DNA from 3 places in the Danxiaibacter flavus genome. Region 1 is predicted to be linked to each of the others. Evidence: riboswitches for the same ligand, from Rfam matches in the RefSeq annotation. Region 1 holds a riboswitch; each other region holds the start of a gene.
What was found. A riboswitch is a leader RNA that binds a small molecule or an ion and turns the genes downstream of it on or off. The one in region 1 is predicted to bind cobalamin.

Region 1 (10,877 bases):
AAGAGCATCTGCTCGCGAAAATGCTGGTCAAATTGGGCAATGGTCCACGAATCCCACGAGTTAGCCGTTTGGCGATACCCAAACTGATGAGCACGAATGGCATATTCAGGCGAAGAGGAGATGTCGGTCGCGGTAGGAATGCTGATGCTTTTATCGGCCATGTCGGCTATACGGAGAAGTTTCCCGATCCCGTATAAAACCCCGCGGGGGTCGGCACCAATAATCCAAAGCACATCTTTTCCGTTGGCATTGGTATGCACCAAACGGAACCCTTCTTTTTTTGTTTCGGGAAGCGTATCACCCGTACGTTTCAAAACAGTCTCGCCGTATAGCGTCTCATCGTCAGAGAGTGCGCAGGCAATAATGGTTTTGCCGTCCCAGCCTTCAGCGGTTTTTAGCTGAAGATTGGTGCGTTTCCCAATTTCTTCGATCAAAATAGCCCTGGCAGATGCGTTAAGCGGGGCTTTTATTTTGGGCGAAATGAGGATGACTGCATGCGATAAATCAAGCTTTTTGCTAGCATTGTTGCTGCATGATGCGAATCCAAAGATTAGGGCGGCAAGCGCGAAGATTTTAAGAGAAAGTCTCATACTGTTCATTTTTTCATTTATATATGGCGGGGGGACTAGTATTTATTAGTGCTGAGTGACGAGCTTTTCGCACCCATCATTCAATGGCGTTTCTTTAAGATCATCAAGATTTATCAAGTACGATTTACGAAGCCCGCCCGCGCCTAATGCACATTCGGACGGGTACGAAGTACCTAATTTTGGACTTGCTTCGCGTTTGCATGACCTATTAAGAAAATACCATTCACTCATCATTCTTTTATTGTTTTAGCAACCAGACATCCGAAACGTGGGATTGCTGGCTCCAACGGATTTTTGATTCTTCAGGCCGGTCGAATGATACGTGAATTTTGCCATCTCCAACCAGGGCCATTGGAACCACGAACTCTTTGAACCCTCCAATTTCTTTATCATAAACAATCGGGTCCAGGCGTTCGCCGTCAACACGCAGAAGAGCATCGCCACGGCCTGAAACGCGAATCCGGTAACGGCCGTTTGGGTCAAGGTCTTCATAATTCAGTTCTGGATTTTGCTGGTAAAGTTGCGACGATAACCTTTTTCGTGACATCCCGCCGTCCCACCAAGCCACGTCGGTGGCGTCATCCGATATGGTAGTACAGTGAGGGCTGGTTTCAATGTTAGAGATATTGTCGTAAAAACTTCCGTTCCCGGGATTTTCCCAGGTGCGGATAATATTTAACCTCGCCAGCTTTTCTTGTTCCGATCGCATGGTATCAACTTTCTTAAATTCATCTTCGAGCCACCAGCGGTTGTTCAACGGATAATCGAGGAAGGTGAGAATGCAACTTCGCTGGGAGTTGGATGCCTGGTATTTTTTGACATCGCTTTGGTAGCCGCACGACTTGAATAGATCGTCCAGATAGTTTACGATTTTGGCGTGAATATCCTGGCACACTGGTTCAGTATCAGCTTTTTTCAATACGTCCAGCGCTTGTTGCGTGGCTTTTCCGGAACCAATTTCGGGGGCGGTGGCAAGAATTGCATTGGCTTTATTTTCAAGGTCTTGCTCATAGAACTTTCGCCTTCTTTGATATGTATCGTAATAAGAGCGAACCATCAGCGTTTGCCAGCGCCAGTTTCCGGCTAATTGAGGGTTTTCTTTTTCCAGCTTTTTCCAGTGATCAAAGGCTGTTTCAATGCCGCCGTTTTTCTTGACGGGGCCGTTCCAGTTCATTTCCAAAGCCATAATACCATTGGCTGCGCTTTCGGCCAGTTTCGGCCCAAAGAAATAGCGGCAATAGTCTTCCATAATGGTTTGTGGCTCCAGGTTTATGTCCCAGCCGCGCATGCTCCAGGTTACTTTGTTTACATCGTCGTGGCAACCATCTGAATAGGATATAAACCCATCAGAATAAGGGGTATATTTAGCATGGATTGTAGCGTAGTAGTTGGGCATAGGACAGATACCTTCGCGCCCATAGGTGAGCATATAAGCCTGATCCCAGTTTTTGACCGGGTAATCGCAACGGACATTGTGCGTAATGTCCGGATACAGGCGGTGTTTGTATTTGGAAGGAAGCCTGAACCGGGTTTCGGCAATTGGCGGGCTGCTTGGGCCTGACACAACGCCTTTCAGCCAATCGGGATTATTTTGGCGCAAGTAGGCGTAGAAATAGTCAATTTGTTCCTCGCTGAATCCTTGCAGTGAAATCCAGATTCCGGCATTGGGGTGGTATTTGATAAGCCGCTCGTGAAGCTCTTTTAAATAGGGCAATACTTCGCGCGGATGATTATCGCCGGGGTCGCCTCCCGGAAAAAAAACGTCGTCGAGTTTCGGACATTTTTTATAAAAGTCTTCTTTGGTATCCAGATCTTTTGTCCGCGCAACCTGATCTTTCATATCGCAGCCAGCCGGAGTCCACACCCAATAGTCAATGCTATATTTTTGGCAAATTTTGCTAACCTCAATATTCATTTCATCCGGAGCAAGCTGCATGAGTGAATTCCTTTTTTCTTTCTCTGCGGGAATCATTTCAACCGCGTTGGTACCAAAAACAATCAGATCACGGATGTACTGTTCGTATTGGGCAACACTCCAGGCATCGGTGGAATTGTTGGTGGCACGGTACCCCAGTTGGTGACCACGGATGACCTGCAGCGGAGCTGTAGCAATCTCGTCTTTTTTATTGAACAAGATTTTGTTTTTCTCCAGGTTGGCTTTTCGCAAAAAATCGCCGACAGCGAATAATACGCCGCGGTCGTCAGCCCCGATCAGCCACAAAATTTGTTTCCCCGTTTGGCTGTCAACAACAATCCGGTAGCCTTCAGCTTTTGTTTCCGGAAGGTTCTTACCATTACGTTTTGGTACCGATAGCCCGTCTACTCTTTCATCCTGCATAACTGCCAGCGCGATAACCTGATTTTTCCCGGACGATGCAAACCGTTGGGGGCTGATTGAAGTTCTTTTTGCCACTTCTTCCTGCAACATTTTTATGATTGTTTCCCGAACAGGCGATTTGATATTTGCGGAAGCCAGAATCCCGGCATTGCTAAAATCTACGCTTTGGGCATTAATCATCTCCGTAAAAAACAATGTAAGAAGCACAATGAATAATTGGGAATAGAGATGGCAAGTTTTCATTAGTGTATAAATTTTAGTTGCGTTTTGGCTATTGTCATTGTATTGAGGGTGTTTAAAGGCGAGCTCTGCATAGCCATGCGTAACTCACCACCCGTATTTTTTATCTTCCTAATTCCAGGAAAGATCGCACGTTTATAACTGCCACATCTTACCTGTTTATCCATTTGCACATTTACTCATTTGCACATTTACTCATTTGCACATTTACCATTTGCACATTTACTCATTTGCACATCCGCACATTCTCCTATTTGCTCAAACGCCTGCTTCCCATTCCAATACACAGCCCAATCACAACCATGGTCAAGTCAAAAAGCGTTAGTTTCTGTTTGGAACTCATAAATAAAGAATAACCTTAAATATAGGGAAAGAAGAGGAAGATAATTGAAAAATTGACAAGTGAAAATTGAAAATGATGGATTCCTGGCCGTGAAAATTCATTGTGAATTTTCAATTCCCCCTTTTTAATTATCCGTTATTTATGCCGCGGATTTCGCTGGCGAATGCGCCGTTAAAAGGGAAGTCCGGTGTAAATCCGGCGCTATCCCTGTAGCTGTAAGCTTTACGATCAAGATGCAATTCATCCTTGTTCAACATCAGGATCTTCATACCACTATATTTAAACGGGAAGATGTTCATATGTAAGCTAGCCAGAAGACCTGCCAAACACCACACACAATCGCTGGGCTATCGGGTGAAAAGACGGAGATGCAAACTTGTAGCTTTCTTAGTTTCTGCATTTGTCGTATTCCGGCTATTCTCAGCCTTTGTAACATACAAAACTCAATGTTATTGGGCTTGTGCCATCCCCCATGGATGCGAATTTGATAGCGTTACACCTGTCTACATTTTGAGATTGTGTTTTTATCCATATTGTATCCGTGACGGATCAGGTTTTTAATCTTTGGGGGATGTAGAAGATTAAGCATACACCTCTCAGAGCATTTGGCAACCGCGCCATCAGGCATCCGATTCTATTGACAATGAGGAGGAATTTCTCTAGCTTTACCAAACGACTTGAAATTGCTGCAAGCCTATCAACTTACCATTTTATCATTCTTATATAGTCGCCAGAGTTAAAAATCAAGTTAACCGACTTAAGTATAAAATGCAAGTATGAAACTTTTTCTAATCCCTTTTCTTCTACTCCTGCCCTCTTATGTTTTCTCCAATGAAAATAATGGGACCATTCGCGGTACTGTTTCAACTTCAGATGGAATGCCAGCTGCTTTTGTAAGTGTCCGGATAGAAAATTCCGGCAAAGGGGATATTACTGATGATCAGGGAAATTTTGAGATCAAAAAATTAAGCCCCGGGAATTGTATTCTTCGCTTCTCATTACTAGGGTATGTTGATAGTACAATCAATGTACATATAAAACAAAATGAAACAACTTTTATTACCGTACAACTTGATCAAACATATGCGGAACTAAAAAAAATAACGGTTGTTGCAAATCTCGATTCGAAACATGTTGAAATAAAACCTTCGGAATCATTGCGGCTGAATTTGCCACTTAATGAGATACCACAAAACATTGCGGTAGTTACTCATCAAACGATGGCAGATCAGGGCTTGTTATCCACAACAGAAGCAACACGCAATGTCAGCGGCGTTGAAAAAATCAATGGTGGATTAAATGATTATTCATTAATAATTCGTGGAACTGACGCAACCTATAATGTAGTTCGCAATGGCGTCGGCAATTTTTGGTGGAACCAGCAGGAAGACGCAGCTATGTTGGAAAAAATCGAACTCATAAAAGGACCCGCCGGCTTTATGATGAGCGAAGCCGAACCAGGGGGCATTGTGAACATAGTAACTAAACAACCGTCGAAAGAATCCATATCTAATATAAATGTGGGGTTCGGAAGCTACAATATGATTCGGCTTACTGCAGATATTGGTGGCACGTTTTCAAAATCGTCAAAATTTTCATATCGCTTTAATGCAGGCGTTCACCGTCAAAACAGATCATTTCAATTCGGGACAGCATCAAGGTATTTTGTATGTGCTGCCGTAAAATATGACCTTACTAAAAAAATATCTTTTACTGCCGAATACAATTTAATGAAAGCCGAAACAAAGGGAAACAATACCGACCTCCCTTCCATTGATGGCAAAATGCTCATGCTCCCAAGGAATTTTGCAGTAGCAGATGCCAGTACTGACAAGGTAGCACCCAGTGATAATTACTTCCGTATCCATTTTAAACACATCTTCAATGATAACTGGCAGTTGAATGCCCAACTTGCTTATATCGACGGCTCATATATTTTTCATTGGTTACAAACGGATCCATCTTTACAAGTGACAAATGATACATTATATAGGTATGTCAATCATGAGGAATGGCGAAACTTTTCTAAAGTAGCACAGTTTTTTTTTGACGGTAAATTTAAAACAACTGCAAAGATTGAACACAAGCTTTTGTTGGGGATTGATTGTTACAGCGCCGGCACAGATGATCAGATTAAAGATACTTATGGACAAAAAAAGTTCGGATTATACATCCCCAGGCCGCAATATTATCTGCCTGTTGACTCTTTGAGAAATACGCAATTCTCTGACACGTTCTATCAGAAAGTAAGATTCAACAATGTCACCATTTATCTGCAGGATCATATAAAAATTGCAGAAAAATTAGTGATTACCCTGGCCGGCCATTTTACACATGCAACTTTTTATGACACCGGAACTTCCGTTCCCGATTATCAAAAAAACAATATCTATAATGTAGTTACGCCTCGCATGGGATTAACCTGGTTATTTACAAAAGACATTTCAATATATGCAATGTATGATCAGAGTTTCGCGCCGGAGATTGCTCCCGTGTATAATCATACCCCCTTAAGGCCACTTACCGGCAGCGATATAGAAGCTGGAATGAAGGCATATTTTTTTGACAAAAAATTGAATATAAATTTTTCCGTTTTTCAGATCACAAAGAATAACACCTTATCAGCAGATCCGGCCCATCCTGGTTTTAATATTCAAACCGGACAGGTAACAAGCAAAGGAATTGAAGTTGATATAAACGGAAATATTACACATTCGCTAACTATCGCAGGAAACTATGCATACACAGATGCAAGAATTACCAAAGATAGCAGCGGCCTTGTTGGCTTAAGAATTTTCGGCACTCCAGATCACTATGCTAACCTGTGGCTAAAATACATTGTGCTACATCACAAATCAGGAGGCCTGTCATTTGCAATTGGATACCAGCATATGGGTAAACGAAGCGCTGTAGATCCAGGTTGGGCCTCCGGCGATCCTGTCAATTATTTACCTGTTTACAATTTGTTTGATGCAGCATTAAGCTATAGCATTAATAGATTCAACATCTGTTTAAATGTATACAACCTCACCAATACCGACTATGCCGCAATGGGTTATTTTAACTCCGCTATCAAGGAATGGCGATATACGCCGGGTGAACCAATTAATTTCAGGCTGAGTATTGGAATTAATTTAGTACATCTCAAAAAAAGCAAATAACATTTGAGAATTGCCTTCCCACAATTATTTTAATGAGCATTCTTTAAATCCGGTCAGCTGACAACAAACAATTTTCTTGTTTGCATTTTATTTCCTTCATTCAATTGTATAATATAAATCCCTGTAGCTACCGGGCTCCCGTTTTCATCCTTTGCATTCCATAAAAACTGATGTACACCTTGTTGCACACTTTCAGTAAGAAGCGTCCTGACCAACCGTCCTGCTATATCATATATTTTAACGGAACCAGCTTTCGCTTCATCCATTTGAAATCTGATTACTGCGAATTGAGAACTTTCGGCAGAAACGACTTCATCGGCAGATTCGATAAGAAACGGCTGACAATGAGAACAATACCGAACACAATACCCGGATGGTGCGCATGCATAACCGATCGGACATTTACCGTTATGACATTTCTTTTGAGCATTTACAGAATCTGCCAAAGTGAAAAAGGTTATCGCAAGGATAATAAACTGTAACACTTTCTTTAATTGTTGTTTTTTCATTTTATTGGTTTTAGTTATGATTAAAAAATACTTTAGAGCCATCATTTTTTTTCGTTACAACAGAATTGCCAGCCCGAATCTTCAGCAGAAATGTCCCATCAAGCAACGGCGTTTCCTTTTAGTTTTGGCCGCACGGGATATGTTATATGTGAGTCCTGATATTCTTCCAACATAAACTACAGCTCCGCAAAGACCTCTATCAATCATCATTCCTTAAAGCCAGAGCCACCAACACATTTTTACTAACAGCGGTGCCGCAGATTGCCCCTGCTTTAATAGAAGGTAAAAAGTGTATGCCACCATAAAATCGTGAATTTCCGGCTTCAGTTGCAGCTGCTATAAAGCTTGTATAAGAACGGGGAGCAAGCCCGACATTATCGTACGTGTGATCGGTAAATGGCACATTACCCAGGTAATGCGTTAACACTGTCGCTGCAGCGTAAGAGAGCGTTGAGTGAGCTGCAGGATATTCCGGATGTGCAGGCGTTGTTATAAATGAGGTCCAGTCAGGGCTTCCCAAATAAAGCCGAATATAGCTTACGGGGCGAATCCGATTATAGGTGTATTTGGCTTTCCAACAAGAAATAGAAGCATCATTCATAGCTATCGACATTCCTGCATAAATAGCCGCCGATCTTATCAAAGACAGATCAAGTTTTGTAATCATTTGCGATAAGATTGAAGCCCAGTGACCGAAGGCTGTAACATATTTTCCATTTGGCGAATCGTCCCAATGACCGGCCATATCTTTTTGATCAGTTGTAAGATTTTGAGACGCTGCAAAAAGATCGTTTGCCATGTTATAAAAAGGCGATGCGGGTTGTACGCTAAACGGAATAGGTGCAGGTGCAAGCGTATTATCAATACTGCCGGAGATGATGGTTTTGTTGTCTCCCCAATAAGGAGCCGCTGGTACTGCAAATGCAGGCGGTGTTGGTACCCACAAACTGTCGCCTGTGGGTGGAACATAGGGTGGATGAATATTTGCTGAGCCATCTTGCATGGACCAGTTTATAATTGCCTGTGCTAGATTATTTCCAAATTCATTTCCTGCTGTTACCGCAGCCTGACTGTACCTGGCAATATTTACCAGTTGCTCGTTTTCAGCCGCTTCCAGAGAGTCGATGATTGGGAGGTTAATTTTGTTACCGCTGTAAAAAAACCGCATAAGCGATGCATAAGCTGAATTGCCTGCTGCAATCCAGCACAACTGGGTTGTTTGCGGCGCAGGCAGGTTGTTCAGATTTTGAAGCCGGCCGGCAATAGACTGATGTCCGGGCGATCCCGGCACAAGGGACTCATAAAATGCGATGCTTGTGTACGCAAAATGCCTTGAATAGGCAACGTGCGAAAGGCCTGTTGTGTTTTTTATTAATCTAAGATGTACAGCTATCCAATCTGTCAATAACTTGCCAGTGCCTTTTGCATTTTGGGGAAGTGTGAACTGGTCCTGCTTTGTGCATGCAACCATGCAAACAATAAGAGTCGAAATAACTAATCGTTTCATATAAAAGAATTTAGGTGAAAAAGGGCGAAATGAATGTTGATTTAGGGAGTTTCATTTAGGAATATTGTGACCGAACTGAGTTCATAGAATCACCATTGCCTCTAAATCCAACCTCGGGTGTAAGGACTGAATAATCACGTTATGGTGCTATTTTAAAATAAGATATTACTGCGTTATAGTCATTCCAATTGAGTCCCGCGGTGTTGGCCGCCGCTTTTAAGACAGGAGGCACGATTATGCAACGAAACTGATTATTGCAATAACCGTAGGAGACGGAGAACGGCGACAAGAAACGTATTCCTGCTAAAGAATCGTAAACTGTAATATTGGCAACCTGGTCTTTGAAATATGTTCTTCGCACAACTGACACGGTGTGGGTACTAAAAAAATGTAGGTGTGGTAATGAATAAGGCTGAGACAATTCACCAGCTCTCCCGAAAACAAGAACTTTCCCATTTTTTAAAACGTCGGCGGTCAGTGCAAGAGGTGTTCCACTAATGACTTTGTAGATCTTTACTAAAGACGAGCATGGAACGCTGGCTGATAGCCAGCCAGAATAGCTGGCTTTTTCTATGATCCTTTCAGCGACCTGGTCTTTAACTGTTTTTTTCGCAGGATCTACTCCTGTCTTGGTACAGGCATTTGATAGTAAAAAAATATCAATAACAAGTAACACGGTTAAGATGTTTTTCATACGAATAATTTGAGTTGTGAAGAACGTTGGAAAAGTCACCATTCGAAAAAATAGCCGGGTCGTGATGCAAAGTTCTGACGGCATGTCCTTGTTGTCAATCGCAGAAGTTAGGCATTGTGTTACCTGTATGTTACCTTAATCACATATTTATGTGATAACACAGATAGTAGCAATAATTTTATCTTTGCAAAACAACTTCTCAAATTGAACAGACTAATCCCCTGGAAAAACACCCTGCTAAAGGCTGCTTTTTTAAAAGCTGCTGCAGTACTTTTTTGGGGGATTGCTCCTTCGCCGTGCCTGGCTCAACCAGCATTAAATAACATTCGCTTCAATCACTTTAGCCAGGATCACATGTTATCGCAGACAATTTTCACTTCAATCTTACAGGATAAAAAAGGGTACATGTGGTTCGGAGCTTATAACGGACTGATTAAGTTTGATGGATACGCTTTCACTTCATTTCGCTATGACCCTTACAATAAAAACACATTACCGCTTAACGATGTAACTAGTTTGTGTGAGGATAGCAACCGTAGCATTTGGATGACGGGCAATAAAGGCCTTTGCAAGTATAATACACAAACCGAAAAATTCACATTTTATGATCAGAATAAAATAGCCCCAACACCGGCTAACGGTAACTGCCTTGCCGTAGATAAAAATGGAAGAGTCTGGATTGGAACAAATACAGGTGTATACTTTTACGAATCATTTTCAGATAAATTCGTGAACCTTAACTCGCTTATTGGTAATGATAGCTTAATCGGCCAGAACGTAATTTGTTTGATGATCTCCCGGGAGAATATGCTTTGGATAGGGACTTCAAATGGCATTAATATTTTTGACCCTGCCCGCAAAAAGCTCACACGCTTTCTTCCACCGGCCAAAGCACATGAATCACTGGGCCGGGAAGTGATATGCATGCTTCAGGATCATGAAAATAATATATGGATCAGTTTATGGAACAAGGGGCTATTCCGTTACAATGCTCAGACGAAGGTTGCAAAGGTTTTTCGTCATTCCAATGCGAATTTTAATTCCCTTGGCAGCGACGCTGTAAACGCATTAATTGAAGACAGTCGCCATAGAATTTGGGCAGGAACATATACAGGCGGCGTTAGCATATATCGGCACGAGACAGAAGATTTTCAAACCTTTCATGCTGATGGCAGTGATAAATATTCGCTTACTTCCGATGAGGTTAAATACCTGTACGAAGACCGAAGTGGTGTGTTATGGATCGCAACGGCCGGGGGCGGGTTGAATAATTGCTATATCTCCGAAAAAAAGTTTAGCCTGTTTCAAAATTATGATAAGGCATATGCGTCTCATTTTCCCCTTGGTATGTATAAAGATCGGAAAGGCAGAATATTTATGACAACATTCGGTGTAGGTGTGCAGGAATTTAGTGCGGTATCCGAAAGCTTTAAAGGCTATAAAATTGCAATGAGAAACAATGCGATTACAGGCTTTAATTTTTGCTATGGAATGG
Region 2 (10,130 bases), on a different contig from region 1:
GTGCGAATGTGCGGATAATTGAAAATGGAAAGTTGACAATGAAGGGAGCGATAGAGCGACTCTGTTGATATTTGAAATGAATATGTATCCTTCTGCGGAGAAAATTAGATGTCTTAGCATAAAACAAAAAAACGCAAACCAATGAATGATTTGCGTCTCTTGTTATAGTCGTCATTTTCCATTTTCCCCCGCCTGAATGACGTCAGTCGGGCAGGAACTATCCATTGTCAACTTACTATGCGCTGCAGGCTTCGCAACTGCCATCAATCGGGCAGGCTACTCCCTGAACATCGTTGTCATTTTCTTCTTCCTGCTGATTGTTGATCAAAGGTTGAACCTGTGCGGCACTTTGTTTTTCAACAGTGAACTGAACAGCCTGTGCGGCAGCCTGTGTACGCAGATAATACATACCTGTTTTCAACCCTTTCTTCCAGGCGTAGAAGTGCATGCTCGTGAGCTTGGCCTTAGTTGGTTGCTGAACAAACAGGTTCAATGATTGTGACTGGCAGGTATAAGCACCTCTGTCAGCAGCCATATCAATCAGCGTACGTTGTTTGATCTCCCAAACAGTTTTGTACAGATCTTTCATATCCTGTGGTATTTCAGGAATGTTCTGAACTGATCCGTTTGCAGCGATGATCCTGTTCTTCATTTCATCGTTCCACAAACCAGCTTCAATCAGATCTTTTAACAGGTATTTGTTTACGATGATAAACTCGCCAGACAATACTCTTCTTACATAAATGTTAGAAGTATATGGCTCAAAACATTCGTTGTTACCCAGGATCTGAGAAGTAGATGCTGTTGGCATCGGAGCAATCAACAATGAGTTTCTAACACCATATTGCTTGATCTCACCCTGCAGTTTTTCCCAGTTCCACCTGTTACCCGGCACAACACCCCAGAAATCGAACTGGAATACGCCTTTTGATAGTGGAGATCCCTCGTAAGTGCTGTAAGTTCCTTCTTTCTTTGCAAGATCACAAGAAGCCTGCATAGCCGCGAAGTACATCGTTTCAGCAATATCCTTATTCAATTGTTGTGCAGCTTCACTTTCAAAAGGATGTCTTAATTGGATGAAAGTATCTGCCAATCCCTGGATACCCAACCCAATAGGACGATGACGCAGGTTGCTGTTGCGTGCTTCATCAACCGGATAATAATTTCTATCAATGATACGGTTCAGGTTAACGGCAGCCTGATAGGTTACTTCATATAATTTCTGATGATCAAATTCGCCGTTGTTCACAAAACGGGGCAATGCAATAGAAGCAAGATTACAAACCGCCACTTCATCAGGTGCGCAATACTCAACAATCTCAGTACACAGGTTTGAATTGCGGATAGTTCCTAAATGCTGCTGATTGCTTTTTCTGTTACAAGCATCTTTATACAACATATAAGGAGTTCCTGTTTCTATCTGTGCATCAAGAATGGCAAACCACAGATCCTGCGCTTTTACAGTTTTTCTCGCCTTACCTTCTTTTTCATAGCGCACATACAGCTCATCAAATTTCTCACCCCAGCTGTCTGTTAATCCCGGTGCTTCATGCGGACAGAACAAGCTCCACTCTTCATTCGCTTCTACACGTTGCATAAACAGATCAGAGATCCACAGTGCATAGAACAGGTCTCTTGCGCGCATTTCTTCTTTACCATGATTCTTTCTCAGGTCAAGGAATTCAAAGATATCTGCGTGCCATGGCTCAAGATATACAGCAAATGCTCCTTTACGTTTTCCACCACCCTGATCTACATAACGTGCTGTATCATTAAATACCCGCAACATAGGGATGATACCGTTACTTGTACCATTGGTTCCGCTGATGTAAGATCCCGTAGCTCTGATATTGTGAATGCTTAGTCCAATTCCACCGGCTGACTGGGAGATCTTTGCTGTTTGTTTCAATGTATCGTAAATACCATCAATGCTATCATCCTTCATTGTTAGCAGGAAGCATGATGACATTTGTGGTTTTGGCGTACCCGCATTGAACAATGTTGGTGTTGCATGCGTAAACCAACGTTCAGATAACAGGTGATAAGTCTTGATAACTTCTTCAATATTGTCCAAATGAATTCCAACGGCCACACGCATGTACATGTGCTGCGGACGCTCTACCACTTTACCGTTAAGCTTTAAAAGATAAGAACGTTCTAATGTTTTGAAGCCAAAGTAATCGAAGGCAAAGTCGCGATCGTAGATGATTGTTGAATCCAGCAGATCTGCGTGTTTGCAGACTACTTCGTAAACCTCATCTTCAATAAGCGAACTACGCAAACCAGTTTTGGGTTCTACATAGTTGTACAACTGTTCAACAGTTGCAGAAAATGATTTTACAGTATTCTTGTGCAGGTTGCTTACCGCTACGCGAGAAGCAAGCAAACTGTAATCAGGGTGTATGGTGCTCATTGAAGCAGCCGTTTCAGCAGCAAGGTTGTCTAGTTCTGTAGTAGTTACGCCATCATATAATCCTTCAATCACTTTCATCGCAACTTTAACAGGGTCGACAAATTTGCTGTTAAGGCTATAGCACAGTTTTTCCACCCTTGCGGTAATCTTATCAAACTTTACCGATTCTCTTCTTCCGTCTCTTTTTACTACGTACATATATGTTAATTGAAAATTGATAATTCCTGCCCGACTGAAGTCATTCAGGCGGGGACAATTGAAAATGCCCGATCGAAGTACGATTTACGAAGTACGAAGTACCTAGTTATCATCTTCTGAACAGAACAAAAACATCCTGACTCTCACAACTAAATTGAAGAAAATTGTTTCAGTTTATAAACCTTTAGTATTCGGGATAACGAAAAACCAACAATTAAAACACTTCCCATTCTGAAGCATTTTGCACCTGAGTACTTCGTACTTCGTAAATCGTACTTGGCAATCTCATTTTCAATTTTCCATTACTAAAAGTCTTCATCTGTTGAAAACACTTCTTCTGCTTTGTTTGAGGTAACGCCGGCTTTTTGATAATCGCCAACGCGTTTTTCAAAGAAGTTTGTTTTGCCCTGGAGGGAGATCATCTCCATAAAATCAAACGGATTCGTGGCATTGAACATTTTATCGTATCCCAACGCAACCAGCCATCTGTCCGCAACAAACTCGATATATTGTTTCATCAGATCGGCATTCATACCTATTAGCTTAACAGGCAAAGCTTCTGTGATAAATTGTTTTTCGATGCTAACGGCGTCCGCTACTATGTTAAACACCTGCTCCTGTGTTAGCCTGTTTTGCAACATGCTGTACAGTAAACATGCAAACTCGCAATGCAATCCTTCATCTCTTGAGATCAATTCATTGCTGAAGCTTAAGCCCGGCATCAATCCGCGCTTTTTCAACCAGAATATGGAGCAGAAACTTCCACTGAAAAAAATACCTTCAACTGCAGCAAAGGCAACCAGTCTTTCAGCAAATGTGCCGTTGCTGATCCAACGCAACGCCCACTCTGCTTTTTGTTTAACGCAGGGCACCGTTTCTATAGCGTTGAACAATCTTGCTTTTTCAGTTGCATCTTTGATATAAGTATCGATCAATAAAGCATATGTTTCAGAATGAATATTTTCCATCATGATCTGAAAACCGTAAAAACAACGTGCTTCAGGGATCTGTACTTCACTCATGAAGTTCACAGCCAGGTTTTCATTTACAATACCATCACTTGCTGCAAAAAAGGCAAGAATGTGTTTTATGAAATGCTGTTCACCTTCGTTCATGCTATCCCAATCTTTTAAATCCTGCGACAAGTCTATCTCTTCTGCCGTCCAGAAACTAGCTTCATGTTTTTTATACATTTCCCATATTGCAGGATACTTAATGGGGAGCAACACAAAGCGTTCTTTGTTCTCTTGTAATAGTAATTCTGTTTGTTGCATTTTGCCGGATTTTAAATGAATGATGCAATAAGCCGGCGATAGAGGAGACGAGGATATTGAACTGTGATAAGTTACAGAACAAAACTTTTCCCGAAACTCTGACCTGGCTTATAGAGCGTAAGCGCGTCAAAAAAACAATCATTAAGGCAGATTTTCTGACTTATACCGTTGGTAATTACAGTTGCGCCACAGTCCGGGATTTACACCCGGTTCCCCTTTAATTCCGCAGTTGCGAAAACCCTAACGACAGTGCAATTTTAGAACAGAAAAAAAAGAAGCAATAATTAACTTGTTAACAGGCTGTGTAAAAACGATTTCAACAATTTGTGTGAAACGAGAAAAGCCTTGCGGCGCAAGACTTTCAGGCAATAGAGATTATGCACGCGACTGCGTGAATTATTTGTTACACATTTTCATACATTTAATTCAATGACTTAATGAATCCGGAGGAATACCTGCTGAATCGTTTGCCGGAGCGGAGGTGTTAATGGAGCCCCCGTTTGTAATATTACCGGAGTATTTTTTTCCGGATTGAATAAAATAAGTTACAACGGAACTAACTATTGCAACTATAACACATAGTAAAAGCCAATTTCTTTGTGCGAAATTGAGCCTGTGCTGATGTTGTGAATTTTCCATGGTAACATGTTTATATAATCTTGTACAATAATAATGCCCTCGAGTTCATAAATAGAAGTGTAAACTTTGTTTTTATGGCACAATGTTTTTTGTAGTTTGTATGGAACGGTACGCTAAGTGAGTAAGCCTGACATCTACAATTTATTTTTCTTTTCACATGCGTCAGTTCTCCCCTGTAAATAACATAACGTGAAGCGGCTTTGTGTATCAGGATGTTTTTTTATTCTTCTTGTATTTTCTACAAAATGTACAAAAGAATACAGCTATGTAGGTGATCATAGTGTAGATACTTTTACAACATACGTGATACCGGTTAACGAACAGTTCAGTCTTCAAAATTATTATCGTACAACCGACGCTTCCAGCCTGAAGTTCGAAGTCATATTTGATAGTTCCTGCATCTACAAAACACTCGATCCGCTGAATCAATATGATATCAACAAGCTTTATGGCTTTTCCGATTGCGACAGTGCACATCTTATCAACAGTGCCAGAATTGGCTGGCGATGGAGTGATGATTCGCTAAGGCTTTTCGCTTTTGTGCATTATAACGGGCAGATCTTGTCGAAGGAGATGACAACAGCATCAATCGGTAGTATTATTTCTTGTTCAATAATTTGTGATACCAACATCTATAAGTTTCAGGTGAACGATTCCTGTACAGAAATTCATCGTTTTTGTAATGGAGGGAAGTACCGGCATTACTATTTATATCCTTATTTCGGAGGGGATGAAAAAGCTCCTCATGAAGTGGTGATTAAGATACGGGAATTGTGAGGAGTGAATGGTGAATAGCAAACGGAGAAATGCGATGGATGATGTCTGATCTCTGATCTCTGATCTCTGATGTCTGATTTCATCAAGTGCAACATCGTAACTAAATCATAACCGCTTCAAAAGTTCCTCACATTTGCAACCGTCAAACAAACATAACATCGTCAAAATTGAACAGCAGCTGAAAGCTGATCGCTGACAGCCAGAACGGATAGCCAATGCTATGTTCCAGACAATATTATGCTTGCGCCAGTCGGGGTTTCCGAAGTCAATTTGATCAAATATCCATTTGACTGCCGTTGGTATGGAGCGTAGCAACGTGCTTAAGCCTACCAACAACAAATTAGCGAGTTAGACGCTTCACGAATTAGGCTTTTTCATTTTTTTAGCTTATTACTTTCTTTTTCTTGAAAAAAAGAAAGTAATCAAAGAAAATTCAAGGCAAACATCCCCACAATACTGTGGGGACCGCCCCACGCCTCTCCAAAATGCAGTCCTCCTTCACTTTGTGTAGCAACGTCTACCTACAGTTTTTAAAAGACATCCATTACAATCCTCCTTCTGTTGCCGGAATTGTAAACAAGCTCATCCCTTTGCTATGTTTAGCTTGGCTCTCTTAAATTTCTAAGGCCTTGGTCTTCTTTAAACACCTTTGTTGTTCGATTTTCTCGTTGATACGAGGAGCAATAGCTGTGAATGCGAAAATCAGAAATCAAAACATCAGACATTCTTACCAATCCTCAACCGCTTCAAAATTGAACAGCAGCTGAAAGCTGATAGCTAATAGCTCATAGCTCATAGCTAGAAAGGATAGCCGATAGCTATGTTCCAAACAATATTATGCTTGCGCCAGTCGGGGTTTCCGAAGTCAATTTGATCAAACACCCATTTGGGGCCACCCGGCTCATAGGGTTTCCGTATGGGGAATGCAACATCTAATCTTATTACAAAGAATTTAATATCGGCCCTTATACCGAGACCAGTACCGACAGCCATTTGTCGAATAAAATCGCTGGAGAACTTTCCACCCGGCCTGTAGGGATCATCCCGATTCAACCAAACGTTACCAGCATCGGCAAAAACTGCACCTCGCAAAATGGATACGATTTTAAAGCGCAACTCGGCATTCAATTCAAGCCTGATATCACCTGGCTGATCTGCAAGAAAAGCCGAATCAACCGGGTTGCCTCCATAGTAAGTACCCGGGCCAATTGTCCGGGCTCGGAATGCACGGATGCTGTTCGGACCACCTGAGAAGAATGCTTTGGTAAACGGCATCAACAATGTATTACCGTATGCATAACCAACACCGGCAAAGAAGCGCGAGACAAACATGTTGTCCTTGCTTAGCCGTAAGTAATGCCTGAAGTCAACTTCAGCTCTTATGTATTGAGAGAAAGGTGTGCCAAATAGTTCTTTTTGCTTACCTTCTTTTTCGCTTGCTCCGGTTATAAGCCCAAGCAAATTAGATGACAAATCCAGGTTTCCATTAAAATAGTAATTGTTCTTCCTTCTGTTTGGCTGTAGTTGTGTGTTAAAGTTATAGTTATAGATGGGCCCGATAATAAACTGACGCTCCACTGCTCTTGCCAGCGTAATGTTTGTGTCTATTTCCTTTCTGAAAGAATCGGTAATATTGGTTGGTCTTACAAAATTTACTGAAAGTACCTTAAGATTATGTTCAGTTTTTATATTCTCTTTCCATATATATCCAAAACTACCATTGGCACTACTCAACGTGTACTGGGCGGAACGCATATACAATTCGTACCCGGCAGTTATGGATGTCTGCGGTACAAAATCTGAATTGGTTTTGAATCTTATTGGAGCTATAATTCTCGGAATAAGCAGGTTGGCCGTCAAACCCACGCGGTTATTGTGTACACGTTGTACACCGGTATATTGCCTTTCGAAACCGGCGTAAGCACTCATTGTAAACAGTTCTGCGCCCTTCAAAAAGTTTCTGTGTCTCCAGCTTAACGTAAAGTCGGCACCGTTAGAATTATTAGACTTGGTTAAGCCTGAAGCTTCCAACCGGATCGATTTCTTTGCCGTTGGCGTCAAATAATAATAGGCATTTAACATCGGTCTGTGTGCGGTATCATCTTCCACAAATTGCGCCTTGACAAATTTGTATACCCCCAAACTTACCAATCTGTTTAGCGCCATACCATGTGCTCTGCTGCTATAGAGATCACCCGGTTTAAAAATGAGCGTCTGCGGAAATATTTTCGGATTGAATTTCTTTTCCGGATCAATAATATAATATCCCTGGAATTTCTTAGTTGAATCAAGCACAACGGATGAATCGCGATTGATGCTGTAGTCCGCATATACAATTACATTGTTGATCCTGTAAGGGAAAAGTGATTTAATGCGCGCACTCCGCTTAATGCGGATATACATGTTCACCATATTGTCTCCAATGGTCGAGTCAACATTTACTATTATATCCGTTGCATTAAAAAAGAAGAAGCCTTTTTCTTTAAGACGCTTGTCGATTCGCTCACGTTCGCCTTTAACAAGATCAAGACTGTAAGCCCGGCCTGGCTTAAGTAAAGTTCTGCGCGATGTAGTTCGCATAACATTATACATAAATCCGGAGTCCGTGGGAAAGTATGTATTCTTTATCTTATACTGTTTGGTAAGCATGGCCACATAAGTTGCATGCATTTTTTTGTTCTTAATCACACTGTCAGCGGTTACCTCTGAATGGAAGTAGCCGTTGTTCTCCAATCTGTTTTGCATTATTTGCCTGTTCTTTTCCAGGTTAACGCTGCTGGCCAAAACAGGAGGTTCTCCTACTTTGTATTTCAACCAGTACTTAAAGCCCTTATTCGCTTTTGGTGTATCCACCATATTAAAAATCATCAGCTTAAAGCGAACACCTAGAAATGATTTGTTAGGGGCAGGCCGCACCAGGGCTTCCAGTTCACTTTGCAAACCTTTATTTTTTACGTTGGAGCTATCCTTAATGCTTTTTAATTTAACATCAGATCCGGTGTATAATGCGTCGTTCGGCGGAATACTTTTAGTTACACTGCAAGAGTAAATACAAGCAGCAAGAGTGAACAACAAGCTTAACCTACCAATTGTCCGGAATGCTTCTATGAATCTTATGTTATTGTTATACCCCATTCCTGTTAATCATTTTTCTTAGCCTTTGTAAACAATTCTCTGAATTTATCGTAGTCCAATGTGAGTATAAATGTCAACCCGGTTTCTATTACCTGTCCTTCCACTACGGCGTCATATTTGTTCTTTCTGTAGCCGCGCACTTTATAGCGACCATCTTTTGAGAGCTGATAGTCAACAGCCACATCACCAGCTATGTTTGAATTTGCCTGGGCGCTGTTAGCCGGCTTTTCGAGCATAAAATCACTGCCAACGCTAACCTTCAACCGGTCATTCAGCAGGGATTTGGAAACACCAACGCTGAAATCGGTAGATGTCTCGCGCTGGCCCGTATAATAAGTATCTCCTGAGTTTATGCCGAAGTTTACATCTACTCCCTTAATCAAAGTACCCGCCAGTTGATTTAGTTGATCGGTCAGTATACGGCTAACGCTTTCACGTGCCATGCCCTCAGCAGTACCACCGGCATTTGAAGCCATCGGATCTTCCTGCATAAAGCGACCCAACAGCAGCAATGCAAACACCTGCTTGTTCATCTCTGCTTCATTTGCCCTGAGCTGATCAAGTTTTGCCTCTACGTCGCTCCACTGAGATTGTTGCTCCTGCGGTATGGTAATATCAAAAGTGATAACTGGTTTTAGTAACTCTCCTTTCATTTTCAACAATACCGTTACAGGAATTTTTTCTTTGTACTTATTTGTTTCTGATTCGGATTTACCTGCCAGTTGTTGTTCAACAAGATCTATAGGTGCAGTTTTTATGCTATAAGCCGCAGTAATGTCCACATTCGCCGAGGTGGGATCTCCCGTCCAGGTTATTACGCTTCCGCGCTGTATATCAAATTTTCTTTTTAAAATGCTCAGTGTTAACTGGTAGCTTCCCTGCACCAACTCATAGTTACCTGTTAATGTAAGCCTGCCGCTTTCATCAACCCCGCCGGAGAGGTCTGCTTTACCCCTGATCTTTAAAGCGTCACCGTTTCTTTCATCAATAACCAGTATGAATTGTGCTGCACTATCAGTTTCTACATTCGCTGAAAGATCAAGATCTGCAAGCGCCTGAAATCTTGGCTGCTGGAACTGCCGTGCAGTGGTAACGGTATCTTTAGGTGCATCCATATCCACAAACCGGACAATACCTTTTCTCTCTTCCAATTCTGGGTCTTCACTGGGCAAAACAAATGTGAAGTTGGTCGATTTGTTTACCTTCAGGCCGGCCTGTATGGCAGGAGTCCTTAAATCCCCGTTCACTTTTATATCCGCATCAATATTCAGTTTGCCGTAAAACAATTTATTATCCGCCTGGGTTGAGCTTACCACACTAAACTCATCTGCCTTCAGTGTCAATCCGAATTGGTAGTTTACATAATCTTTTGTGCTGATAGTACCGTCAAGTATAGCCTTGCTTCCGGCAGAATCGGTTAATGTAAACTTGTTAAACGTTATCGCTTTTTCCTGTATGGTAATGTTTTCATTTGCCAACTTGAACCTTTCACCCAGCATTGTTGGAGTAACAAATGCATCAACAAAACGGAGATTGCCATTTACAACCGGCTCCTTGGTAGTTCCAGCAATGTCAATATTACCTTTCAGGCTGCCCCCCGCATCTCTCAGGCTTCCTGCGGAAAAGTTCTTTATGGTTGCCAGGTTAACATTGTTCAGGTTTAATTTCAGATCCATTTTTCCTTCACCCGTATA
Region 3 (10,877 bases), on a different contig from region 1:
AGCAAACTGTGGGAAAAATACAGGCACTGGCAGCCGGCCTGCTGTCCATCATTCTTAATCAAAGCCTCGGCATTTTCACTACCATTACCATGATGTATTTTTTCTTGTACTTCATGCTGATGAATGTAAACCGGATGGAAGCGGCTATTGTTTTCTATCTGCCGTTTAAGCGAAGCAAGATCATGATGTTTGGCAACGAGCTGGTGGCTCAAACATTCAGTAATGCTATCGGCATACCTCTTATTGCTATTGCTCAAGGTTTTTTTGCCTACCTGAGCTATTCAATTGCAGGCCTTAAGGAAGCCGCTTTTTGGGGTGTAATTACAGGCTTCGCCTCTATAATACCTGTAGTTGGAATTGGGATAGTGTGGGTTCCCGTTGCCATATTTTTACTGATAAGCGGCCACACGTGGCAGGGCATTTTTGTTGCTGCGTGGAGTGTTGTTTTTTCCGGCACCATAGATAACGTGATCCGGTTTATACTGGCCAAAAAAATGGCAGATGTTCATCCGGTGGTAACTGTTCTCGGAGTGATCATCGGCCTGAAGTATTTTGGTATTACAGGACTTATTTTTGGTCCGTTAATCATTTCTTACTTTATCATTCTTGTCCGGATCTACTACCAGGAATACCAGCAGCCGACTCTTGCCCGCAAAAACAAACCGCGCCAGATCGTTCCCGAATACATGCAACCTTTCCTTGGAATAAAAAAGAGCAAACCGAATAAGAAGACTTAATTGACAATTGAAAGTTCCTGCCCGACTGATGTCATTCAGTCGGGCAGGAACTTTCAATTATCAATTAATACGCCCATTCTCCTATTTGCACATCTGCCAATTTGCATATTCGCACATTCCCTCATTCGCACATCCCATTTTCAATTCTCAATTATCCATTTTCAATTACATTAAAAGCTTGTTCAAGGTCCTTAATAATGTAATCAGCATCTTCCAAACCGCAGTAGAGACGGAGCATTCGCTGATCGGCAGAGCCGTTAAAACTTTCGGGTTTAATACCCGCACAACGTGGAATGATCAATGATTCATGACCGCCCCAGCTAACGGCCATCAATATATGTTTTAGTGATTCACAAAACTTTTCAATGCCTGACACAGTGTAGCATTTGATAACAAAAGTGAGGAGGCCACATCCGCCTTTCATCTGACTCTTCGCAAGGTCGTACTGCGGAAATGCTTCATCCAACGGGAAGATCACTTTTTCAACCAAAGGATGGCTTTTCAAATAATCCAGCACTTTTTCAGTGGTTGATGTAATCCTGTCGAGGCGCGCTTGCAGTGTTCTCAAACCTCTTATCAGCAACCATGCGTTAAATGGTTGAATACCGCTGCCAATATTGTTGTATTCACTGTTGAAAATGCGCTTAATAATATCACTTCCGCCGCAAAGTACGCCGGCAATAACATCGCTATGTCCGCCGATATATTTTGTTGCAGATTGCAGAACAAGATCTATCCCAAGCTCAATTGGCCTTTGATATAAAGGCGTACAAAAGCTATTATCACAAATGGTAATGATATTGTGTTGTTTTGCCAGTTGGGCGACGGCAGCAAGGTCCTGCAATTCGTAAGTCCAGCTATTGGGACTTTCCAAATAAAACAACGTTGTATTCTCACGGATGGCTGAAGAAAAATTATTAACGTCAGTGCCGTCTATATAGGTGGTCCGGACATTGAACCTCGGTAATATTTCATCAAACATTTTCTTCGCCCATGTATAAGGATTGCGAACGCTCACAATATGATCTCCGCTTTTTACATTAGCGAGTACTGAAGCAAAAATGGCAGCAGATCCGCTGTTGAACACAAGGCAATCTTCCGCTCCGTCAAGTGCAGCAAGTTTTTTACGAAGTATTTCCACCGTCGGATTCAGGCCACGGCTGTACAGCCATGTAGAATACTCATCGTCAAAACTGCTCCGCAAAGCCTCCACCGTTTTAAAGGCAAAGTTGCTTGTCTGCATAATCGGCGGCGCAATCGCTCTAAAGTATTCGTCCCTGTCTTCAGCGTACTCATTTAAAATATAAGATATATCCATAAAAAACTATTAATTCTAAAAATCAGTTGATGTACGGTGTACGATGTGCGATGTACAACGTAGGGGTTTACATTATTTCTTTGGCACATCGTAATTATCGTCACCTGTTTTCTGCCTGCTTATTTTCTTATGTGTCAGGAAATATATGCCCATAAAAGAAGCGAGGACAATTAGCCCCACAAGAGCGGTACCGGGCGTTTGCATAGCAATATTTATTCCAACAAACACATAAGCGCAAATAAAAACCAGCGGCATCAACGGATATAGTTTCATTGAATAAATACCCGTGCCATTCAAATGCTTTGTCTTTCTTCTTATCGAAAAAATACTTGCCGCTGAGGCCGCCATCCCAAAACAATCCAGAAAAATGGTAAAGTTCAGTATCTCCTCAAATGTCTTAGCAAGAAATACGATAATAATACATATGGCCGCAAATGTAGAAAGAGAGATTACCAGTACGTCTTTCTTTTTCGACTTTTGTTGAAAAATTGCAGGCAGCACACCATCTTCACTCATAGCAAACATTACACGCGGGTTACTCATCAACAACACATTTACATAAGCCAGTACAGATAAAAACAGCAAGGCCGAAAACGCAGATCCGCCCGATTGACCAAACATTTTTGCTGCAACAATTGAGGCAATTTCTTTTTGGCTTTGCAATTGCGTAAAACCAATCACCTTAAAATAAGAAAGATTTACGAGAAGATATAATCCTATAATTATGGCGATTCCCATGAAGATGCCCCGCGGAATATTTCTGGAAGCGTTTTGCACATCACTACCAAAATTGATCGTTTGCTGATAGCCTCCATATGTGAATGAAACGGCAATAAGGCTTGCCCCAAATGAGTGGATCCAGGAAGGAAACGAAACATCCGAAACCGCATTACTTTCGGTTACAGGCTGATGGATCTCGGGCATAAACAGTGCAGCTATAAGCATTACGATCATACCAATCTTTATGATCATCAGAACATTCTGCGTTTTAGCACTCATTCGCAAACCCAGCAAATTAACACCGTAAAATACCACAACGGCAGAAGTGGCAATCAGTGCTTTTGTAAGATCTGTTGCGGGTTCATTAAAAATTACCTGGCTTATATAACCGGAGCCGATCAACGCTACAGCGCCAAGAGAAGCTGCGTTTGAGATGAGTATGATACAGTTTACAGAAAACGCGATAGATGGATGATAAGCATGGGAAAATATGCGGTAATAGCCACCGGTCACCGGGTAGCGGCTGCCTATTTCAGCGTAAGTCAGTGCACCACATAAAGCGATAAGTCCACCCGCTATCCATGCACTAAAATATATTACCGGGTTAAGGGCATATTGTGCGGATGTAGCGGCCGTTCTGAAAATTCCCATCCCGATAACCAGCCCCACCACAACCATGGTCAAATCAAAAAGCGTTAGTTTCTGTTTGGAACTCATAAATAAAAAATAGCCTTAAATGTAGCGAAAATGTGCAAATGTGCGAATGGGCGAATGTGCGAATGGGCAAATAGGCAGATGCGTAGATGCGCGAATGGGCAGATGTGAAGATGGATGAATGGGAGCATGGGTCCATGCGCGAACTAGGAAAGCATAGATGTTTGAATAAGTGAATATTAAATAGCCGCGGGCAAAAGTCCACGCCTGCGCCTATACGAGGTTTATGGATATTTACTCTGTTCATTCACACATTTACTCGTCCGCACATCTACTAATTCGCACATTTCCCTTACTTTTGCCGCGGATTTGGTTGGCGCACGCGCCATTAAAAGGGAAGTCCGGTGTAAATCCGGCGCTATCCCCGTAGCTGTAAGCTTAACGAGCAGGATGCAAGGCATCCTTACTCAATATCTGGATCTTCATACCACTGTATTTTAACGGGAAGGTGTTCAGATGTAAGCGAGCCAGAAGACCTGCCTGATTCAAACAAGATCACTGAGCTTTCGGGAGAAAAGCCGGAGATGCAGCTACGAAAGTTTTAATAATAACTCGTTGCTGCTTTTCTACTCTTTCATTATTCGAAAGTTCATTCTTCATTAAGCATTTCAGAACAAAATACAAACAGAAGAATGAGCATGAAAAAAATTGCACTTTCAGTTACAGCACTCATGACAACACTAACGTTATGGGCACAAAAGGACTCTGCCACTAACGCCCTTGACGAAGTTGTTGTAACCGCAACCAAAAGTCCTAAAAAATTAAGCGAGACAGGCAAAGTACTCACTGTTATTTCTCACGAACAACTTGAACGCAGTGCAGGAAAGGATATTGCACAAGTACTGAATGAGCAAACAGGCATCGTTGTAAATGGCGCTACAAGCAATCCGGGCAAAGACAAAAGCATCTACATGCGTGGCGCTAAGAGTGATTATACATTGATATTAATAGATGGCATCCCGCTATACGATCCGTCAGGCCTCAGCAGCAATTTTGACATCCGCACAATACCCATTGAAAATATTGAACGTGTGGAAATATTGAAAGGCAGTCAATCTACTTTATATGGGGCAGATGCCATTGCAGGCGTTATCAATATTATCACCAAAAGAAAAGGCAATAAAGAAGTGGGCGCTTTTGCGACCGCGAGCTACGGTAGCTTTAATACATTCAAAGGCAACGCAGGGGTTAATGGAAGCACGAAAACGCTTGACTACAATGTCGCCTACACTTACTACGATACAAAAGGCATTAGCGAAGCCAAAGACCCAAACGGCACCGGAACATTTGACAAGGATGGTTATAAACAGCATGGTGTATTGGCCAATCTTGGTTTTAAAGTAAATGATCATTGGAAAATAACTCCGTTCCTGCGCTACAACACCTACAATGGTAAACTGGATGCGGGGGCTTACACAGATGACCGGGACTATACCTACAAAAGCAAAAGTCTGCAAACGGGTGTGCGCAGTGAATTAACCTTCGGCAAAAGCAGGTTTACACTAAACTATAGTTACAATACTATCAAAAGAGACTACCTCAACGATTCAGGTTATGTGCCACCATATAGCGACCAATACTATTCCGGTGGCTATAAAGGAACAGACCAGTTTGCGGAAATTGTTTACTCTACTGAGCTGGCTAAAGGTTTACAACTGGTTTCGGGAGTTGATTACAGAACATCGAATACATCTCAATCCAATACGTACATTGGAAGCTGGGGGCAGGACGTTAGCAAAATAAGTAAGGACAGCGCCATGCAACACCAGTTTAATGCATACGCATCTCTTCTGTACACCGGTAAGGTATTTCACGCCGAGGCTGGCGCCAGGTATAATAACAATTCTATTTACGGCACCAAGTGGACTTACAACTTTAATCCTTTCGTTTTCCTGAACAAAGAAGTGAAAATTTTTGCCAACATATCCAGCGCGTTTAAAACACCTACACTGTACCAATTATACGCACCAATGTATGGCAACAGCTCTTTAAAGGCTGAATCTGCGGTTACCTACGAAGGTGGAGTGCAGTATTTTCAACCTGAACAAAAGTTCAACATCAGGGGTGTTATTTATAAGCGTGACGTAAATAATGTAATTGCATTCACAAACAGATATGTAAACCAGGATGAACAGCATAACTGGGGTGTAGAAATTGAACCAACCATCAACTTCACAGAAAATCTACAGTTAGTATTACAGTATGCACACACGAAAGGTAAATTAAATACACAACTGAACGGCAAGGATTCCAGTTCATCTACATTATTGCGTGTACCAGAAGATACTTACAGCATGGCATTGAATTACCGCGCGTCTAAAAAACTGTTTTTAAGCATGAATATACAAACCTTTGGCGCAAGAAAGGATTTGGATTTTAGCACTTATCCATCTACATTGGTTAACTTGGAGGCCTACACTTTGTGGAGTGCATATGGTGAATATAAATTCAACAAACACGTTAAGGTTTTTGCTGATTTTAAAAACATTACCAATACGGATTATGTTGAAGTATTGGGATATAGCACTCAACCGGCAAGTGTACAGGCTGGATTAACTGTAACTTTTTAAATTCCTAAATAGTCATTATATGTCAATTCCAAAATTCAATCCCCGCACAACGTTACTATTACTGATCATTTGTTTTGTGGCTGTATTACGTTTATCCACAAACATGACAAAGGAGTTAAGCCCACTGGTTATGTATTCACCACTTGGCGCAATGGCCCTGTTTGGTGGCGCCTATTTTAAGGGCAACATAAAGCCATTTGCGTTTCCTTTATTAGCATTATTTATTAGTGACCTTGTTTTATCATTTACTGTATTTTCCGAATTCAGAACAGGTTTGTTGTATGGTGGCTGGTACTGGGTGTACGGATCTTTTGCATTAATGACTATCGCTGGCAAACTTCTCATCAAAGACGTAAACATCCAGAGTATCTTAACAGCAACACTGGTAACCGTGTTAATTCACTGGCTGGTCTCTGATTTGGGCGCGGCGCTATCTCAAAACGGCTTTGCAAACATCATGACAACCTATCAACTACGTCTTGTCACTGCAATTCCTTACGAATTAAGATTTCTCTCTTCCACCATTATTTATAGTGGAATTATGTTTGGCAGTTTTGAATTATTAAAGAATAGAGTTACTGCACCCGAAGCAAGATAAATGTGCGAATGAGTGAATGTGCGGATGTGCAAATGTGCGGATGTGCAAATGTGTGAATGAGTAAATATGCAAATGAATTCCTGCGAAGTTGTTTATTGCTTCGCAGGAATTATTTAGATCTTTAGATGCAGAAATCCAATCTTTTTAGAAACATTACCAGTTTTAAGCTTTAGGCTTTGAGCTTTGGCTTAAGCTTTGGGCTTTGGGCTTTGAGCTTTGAGCTTTAAGCTTTAAGCTTTTCCTCAACGTAAAACTTATCACTCCCATGGTTGCCTGTTCCTTTCTCCCCGCGGTTACACAAATGATCTATGATATGGGCCTGCAGCACTTGCTGCACGGTGTAACATTTGAATGTCCATCAAAGGCATTAAAAGAAAAACACAGGGTTGTCAGATATTTACTTGAAGGCAACAACTATTCAAGTATTGAGATAGATCGCATTTTTTCCGCAAGCAAGTCGCAGGGAAAAAGCCTTTATTTTGTAGATGAGGATTTGCTCAAACAAATTCAGCCGGATATAATTTTCACACAGGATGTTTGTGAAGTATGTCAGATTGATACTGCCTGCACGGCAGCTGCAGTTGCAAAACTTGAGAAGCAACCGGCAATAATTCCAATAACGCCACAGACACTGGATGATGTATATCAAAGCGCCATTACCATTGCATCGGCATTGGGCCAGGAAGAAGCTGCATACACTTACCTTACAAAACTTCAGAAAAGAACTGACAATATTCTTGATACTTTGCGTCAGCATAAAATGCCTTTAAAACGTGTGATGCTGATAGAATGGATTGAACCTGTTTACAATTGCGGACACTGGATTCCTTACCAGATTGCCCAGGCCGGTGGTATAGATATGCTTAGCAACCCTGCAGGAGACTCTATCGTAACACAGTGGGATAAAATTGTAAAGTACGATCCTGAAGTTTTAATAATTGCCCCATGCGGATTTACCGTTGAACGTACGTTGGAGGAAATGCATTTGCTTACTGACAGGAAAGAATGGCAACATTTGCAAGCTGTAAAAAACAACCTGGTATACATTGCCGATTTCGATTTGTTTACCCAACCAAGCGCATCTACGCTTGTGGATGGAATCGAAGTACTCTCCAGTATGTTTCACCCAAAGCTGTTTCAAGCTCCGGAATCATTGGAGCATAAATTTGTGCAACTCAATAAACAGCATGCCCACGCGGACGTATGAACATAAAGGCTTCCACGTTAACATTTCGCATACAAAGCGTCAACACACGCGATAAAAAACTACACAAACGTTTAAGTGTTTGTTACAGCACCCAGAAAAAAAATACACTATGATCTGTTTTATTACCGGCGGTGCCCGCAGCGGAAAAAGTAGATACGCACAAAATGAAGCACTGGCTTTGTCTGACAGCCCAATTTATATTGCCACATCCAATGTAACCGATGACGAATTCAAACAAAGGGTAGCCAGGCATAAGGAAGATCGCGATGAAAGATGGACCACATTTGAAGAGCCATTGTATGTGAGCAGGCTGCCCATAAGTGAACGCATTGCGGTGGTAGACTGTGTCACATTATGGCTCACCAATTTCTTCTTTCTGTACAAGCAGGATGTTCAAGCAAGTCTCGAGGCACTGAAGAAAGAAATAGATGAACTGGCTAAGCATCCGGGCACATTTCTAATTGTAAGCAATGAACTTGGCATGGGTTTACACGCGGATACAGAGACCGGCAGAAAGTTTGTCGATTTACAAGGCTGGGCCAATCAATATATTGCAGCCAAAGCAAGCAAGGTTGTTTTCATGGTTTCCGGCATTCCGGTTTCCATCAAGGGCTGAACAGATAAATGCCAATACACTTCTGCAATCTGATCTAAATAACAAGAGAAATGATCAATATTAAACAGGCACTACAACACATAATCGATCATAAAACGAAACCGCCTGGTTCACTCGGGCAGTTAGAAGACATCGCGCTACAAGTTGGATTAATTCAAAACACGGTATCACCGGTTATCAAAAACCCATCTATTATAGTGTTTGCAGGAGACCACGGTATTGCTGCCACGGGTCTCGTCAATCCATATCCACAAGCTGTAACGGCGCAAATGGTATTGAATTTTGTAGCAGGCGGTGCTGCCATCAATGTATTTTGCAAACAGCACGGCTTACATCTTTCTGTTGTTGATGCAGGCGTGAACTTTGACTTCGAGCCACGACTCCCCATTATACACGGCAAAATTGCGAAAGGAACTGCCAATTACTTAGAGCAACCAGCCATGACTATTGCTCAATGTGAAGAGGCCATCAGCATAGGCAAACTGATTGTCGCAAGAATGCTTAACAATGATTGCAATTGTATTGGATTTGGAGAGATGGGCATCGGCAACACTTCCTCGGCGGCGTTGCTCATGAGTGCTGTGATGGGCAAACCGATCGGGTTTTGTGCAGGCAGAGGTACCGGCGTAAATGACGAACAACTGCAAACAAAAATTGAAACGCTGAAAAAAGTGTTCGACCTACGTCAGTTGCAAACACTTGCAAATGCTCCCATACAATTACTGGCAACTGTTGGCGGATTTGAAATAGCTATGATGGTGGGCGCGTTTGTAGCCGCAGCCGAAAACAATATGATCATAGTAGTGGATGGTTTTATTACCACAGCGGCGTTATTAATTGCTCAACAGTTATCTCCAGGTATTCTGCAGTATTGCATTTTTGCGCACCAAAGCAATGAACAGGCACACGCAGCCATGCTGGAACATATGGAGGCCAAACCGCTGCTACAACTGGGCATGCGACTGGGAGAAGGCACAGGCGCTGCTCTCGCAATGCCGCTTATACAGTCTGCTGTTAATTTTTTAAATCAAATGGCCAGCTTTGAAAGCGCGTCTGTAAGTAATAAGGAAGAATAACCATGCCGATACTGCAAAGACTCAAAAGTGAACGTGATATTTTCTTCACAGCACTGATGTTTTTTACACGCATACCTGTACCACGTAATATTGGCCACGGGCAAAACATGCTGCAAAAATCGTCGCGTTACTTTCCATGGATCGGCCTACTTGTTGGTGGCATTAATGCGCTGGCATTTTATCTTTTTCAGTTCTTTTTTCCTTTACAGCTTTCCCTTCTGTTTACAATGATCGTAAGCATTCTCACTACAGGAGCTTTTCATGAAGATGGTTTTGCTGATGTTTGTGATGCGTTTGGTGGAGGCTGGACAAAAGAAAAAATATTAACGATCATGAAAGATAGCCGTCTTGGCACATACGGCGTTATCGGATTGATTGCAATACTCAGCAGTAAATTTATTTTGCTGGAGACACTGGCGTCGCATCAATCATTGACCGTATTTCTTTTGATCATCGTCGCCGCACATAGCAGCAGCAGGTTGGCGGCTGTTACGCTGTTACAGCAATATAGTTATGTAACCGATACCGATCAAAGCAAATCCAAACCGGTTGCTGACAGAAAACTTAATACGTTAGAGTTGTGCATTGCATTTGCTGGCGGGCTGCTCCCTTTTTGCTTTCTTCCTCCGGTTTACCTCTTGCCGTTGGTATTGGTTATTATTGCAAGACTATACTTAGGTAACTATTTTTACAAATGGATTGGGGGACAAACCGGCGATTGCGCCGGCGCTACCCAACAAGTTTGTGAAATTGCTTTTTATACCGGCATTATTGTACTATGGAAATTTATTTAATACGCCATACCACTCCTGATGTAGCCAGAGGCATTTGTTACGGCCAGGCGGACATTGATGTAACGGACTCATTCCATACCGAAGCTTCGTTGATAAAGGCTTATCTGCCTGCAAGCATACAGCAGGTACATTGCAGCCCATTGCAACGTTGCCGCAAACTAGCCGAGTTACTATTTCCACAAGCGCTTATACAATACCATGACGCTCTAAAGGAAATTAACTGCGGGGATTGGGAATTAAAAAAATGGGATGATATAGACAAAGCAGAAATACAACCATGGATGGAAGACTTTGTCAACGTCTGTATTCCTAACGGAGAAAATTATGTGCAACTGCATGAGCGTTGCAGTCTTCTTTTTGATCAGCTGATACAAAATGCTCCGGCAGCTATCGTTACACATGGTGGCGTAATACGAAGCATCTTGTCTCATATCACCAGCACGCCGCTAAAAGAATCATTCAATAAGTTTTCTTTACACTACGGCTGCGTTGTAAAAATCACAATGGAGAATAGTCAATACGCTTAC

Region 2: it holds a riboswitch for cobalamin, as region 1 does, so the genes downstream of both, QTN47_RS26965 (ribonucleoside-diphosphate reductase small subunit) here and QTN47_RS18830 (TonB-dependent receptor) in region 1, are expected to answer to the same signal.
Region 3: it holds a riboswitch for cobalamin, as region 1 does, so the genes downstream of both, QTN47_RS27020 (TonB-dependent receptor plug domain-containing protein) here and QTN47_RS18830 (TonB-dependent receptor) in region 1, are expected to answer to the same signal.

Annotation. Positions count from the first base shown of each region.
Region 1 is NZ_JAULBC010000006.1:409,471-420,347, reverse strand. Features, by position in the region: gene QTN47_RS18840 (hypothetical protein) at 1-590, opposite strand, end outside; gene QTN47_RS18835 (hypothetical protein) at 829-3,018, opposite strand; cobalamin riboswitch at 3,648-3,852, shown strand; gene QTN47_RS18830 (TonB-dependent receptor) at 4,288-6,672, shown strand; gene QTN47_RS18825 (FlgD immunoglobulin-like domain containing protein) at 6,726-7,181, opposite strand; gene QTN47_RS18820 (vanadium-dependent haloperoxidase) at 7,381-8,688, opposite strand; gene QTN47_RS18815 (hypothetical protein) at 8,828-9,382, opposite strand; gene QTN47_RS18810 (ligand-binding sensor domain-containing protein) at 9,587-10,877, shown strand, end outside.
Region 2 is NZ_JAULBC010000014.1:21,370-31,499, forward strand. Features, by position in the region: gene QTN47_RS26960 (ribonucleoside-diphosphate reductase subunit alpha) at 236-2,611, opposite strand; gene QTN47_RS26965 (ribonucleoside-diphosphate reductase small subunit) at 2,917-3,885, opposite strand; cobalamin riboswitch at 4,014-4,143, opposite strand; gene QTN47_RS26970 (hypothetical protein) at 4,312-4,524, opposite strand; gene QTN47_RS26975 (hypothetical protein) at 4,714-5,301, shown strand; gene tamL (translocation and assembly module lipoprotein TamL) at 6,100-8,436, opposite strand; gene QTN47_RS26985 (translocation/assembly module TamB domain-containing protein) at 8,442-10,130, opposite strand, start outside.
Region 3 is NZ_JAULBC010000014.1:36,301-47,177, forward strand. Features, by position in the region: gene QTN47_RS27005 (AI-2E family transporter) at 1-737, shown strand, start outside; gene QTN47_RS27010 (trans-sulfuration enzyme family protein) at 889-2,055, opposite strand; gene QTN47_RS27015 (APC family permease) at 2,128-3,492, opposite strand; cobalamin riboswitch at 3,783-3,987, shown strand; gene QTN47_RS27020 (TonB-dependent receptor plug domain-containing protein) at 4,128-6,059, shown strand; gene QTN47_RS27025 (DUF6580 family putative transport protein) at 6,079-6,657, shown strand; gene QTN47_RS27030 (ABC transporter substrate-binding protein) at 6,923-7,864, shown strand; gene QTN47_RS27035 (bifunctional adenosylcobinamide kinase/adenosylcobinamide-phosphate guanylyltransferase) at 7,974-8,480, shown strand; gene cobT (nicotinate-nucleotide--dimethylbenzimidazole phosphoribosyltransferase) at 8,531-9,556, shown strand; gene QTN47_RS27045 (adenosylcobinamide-GDP ribazoletransferase) at 9,559-10,350, shown strand; gene cobC (alpha-ribazole phosphatase) at 10,335-10,877, shown strand, end outside.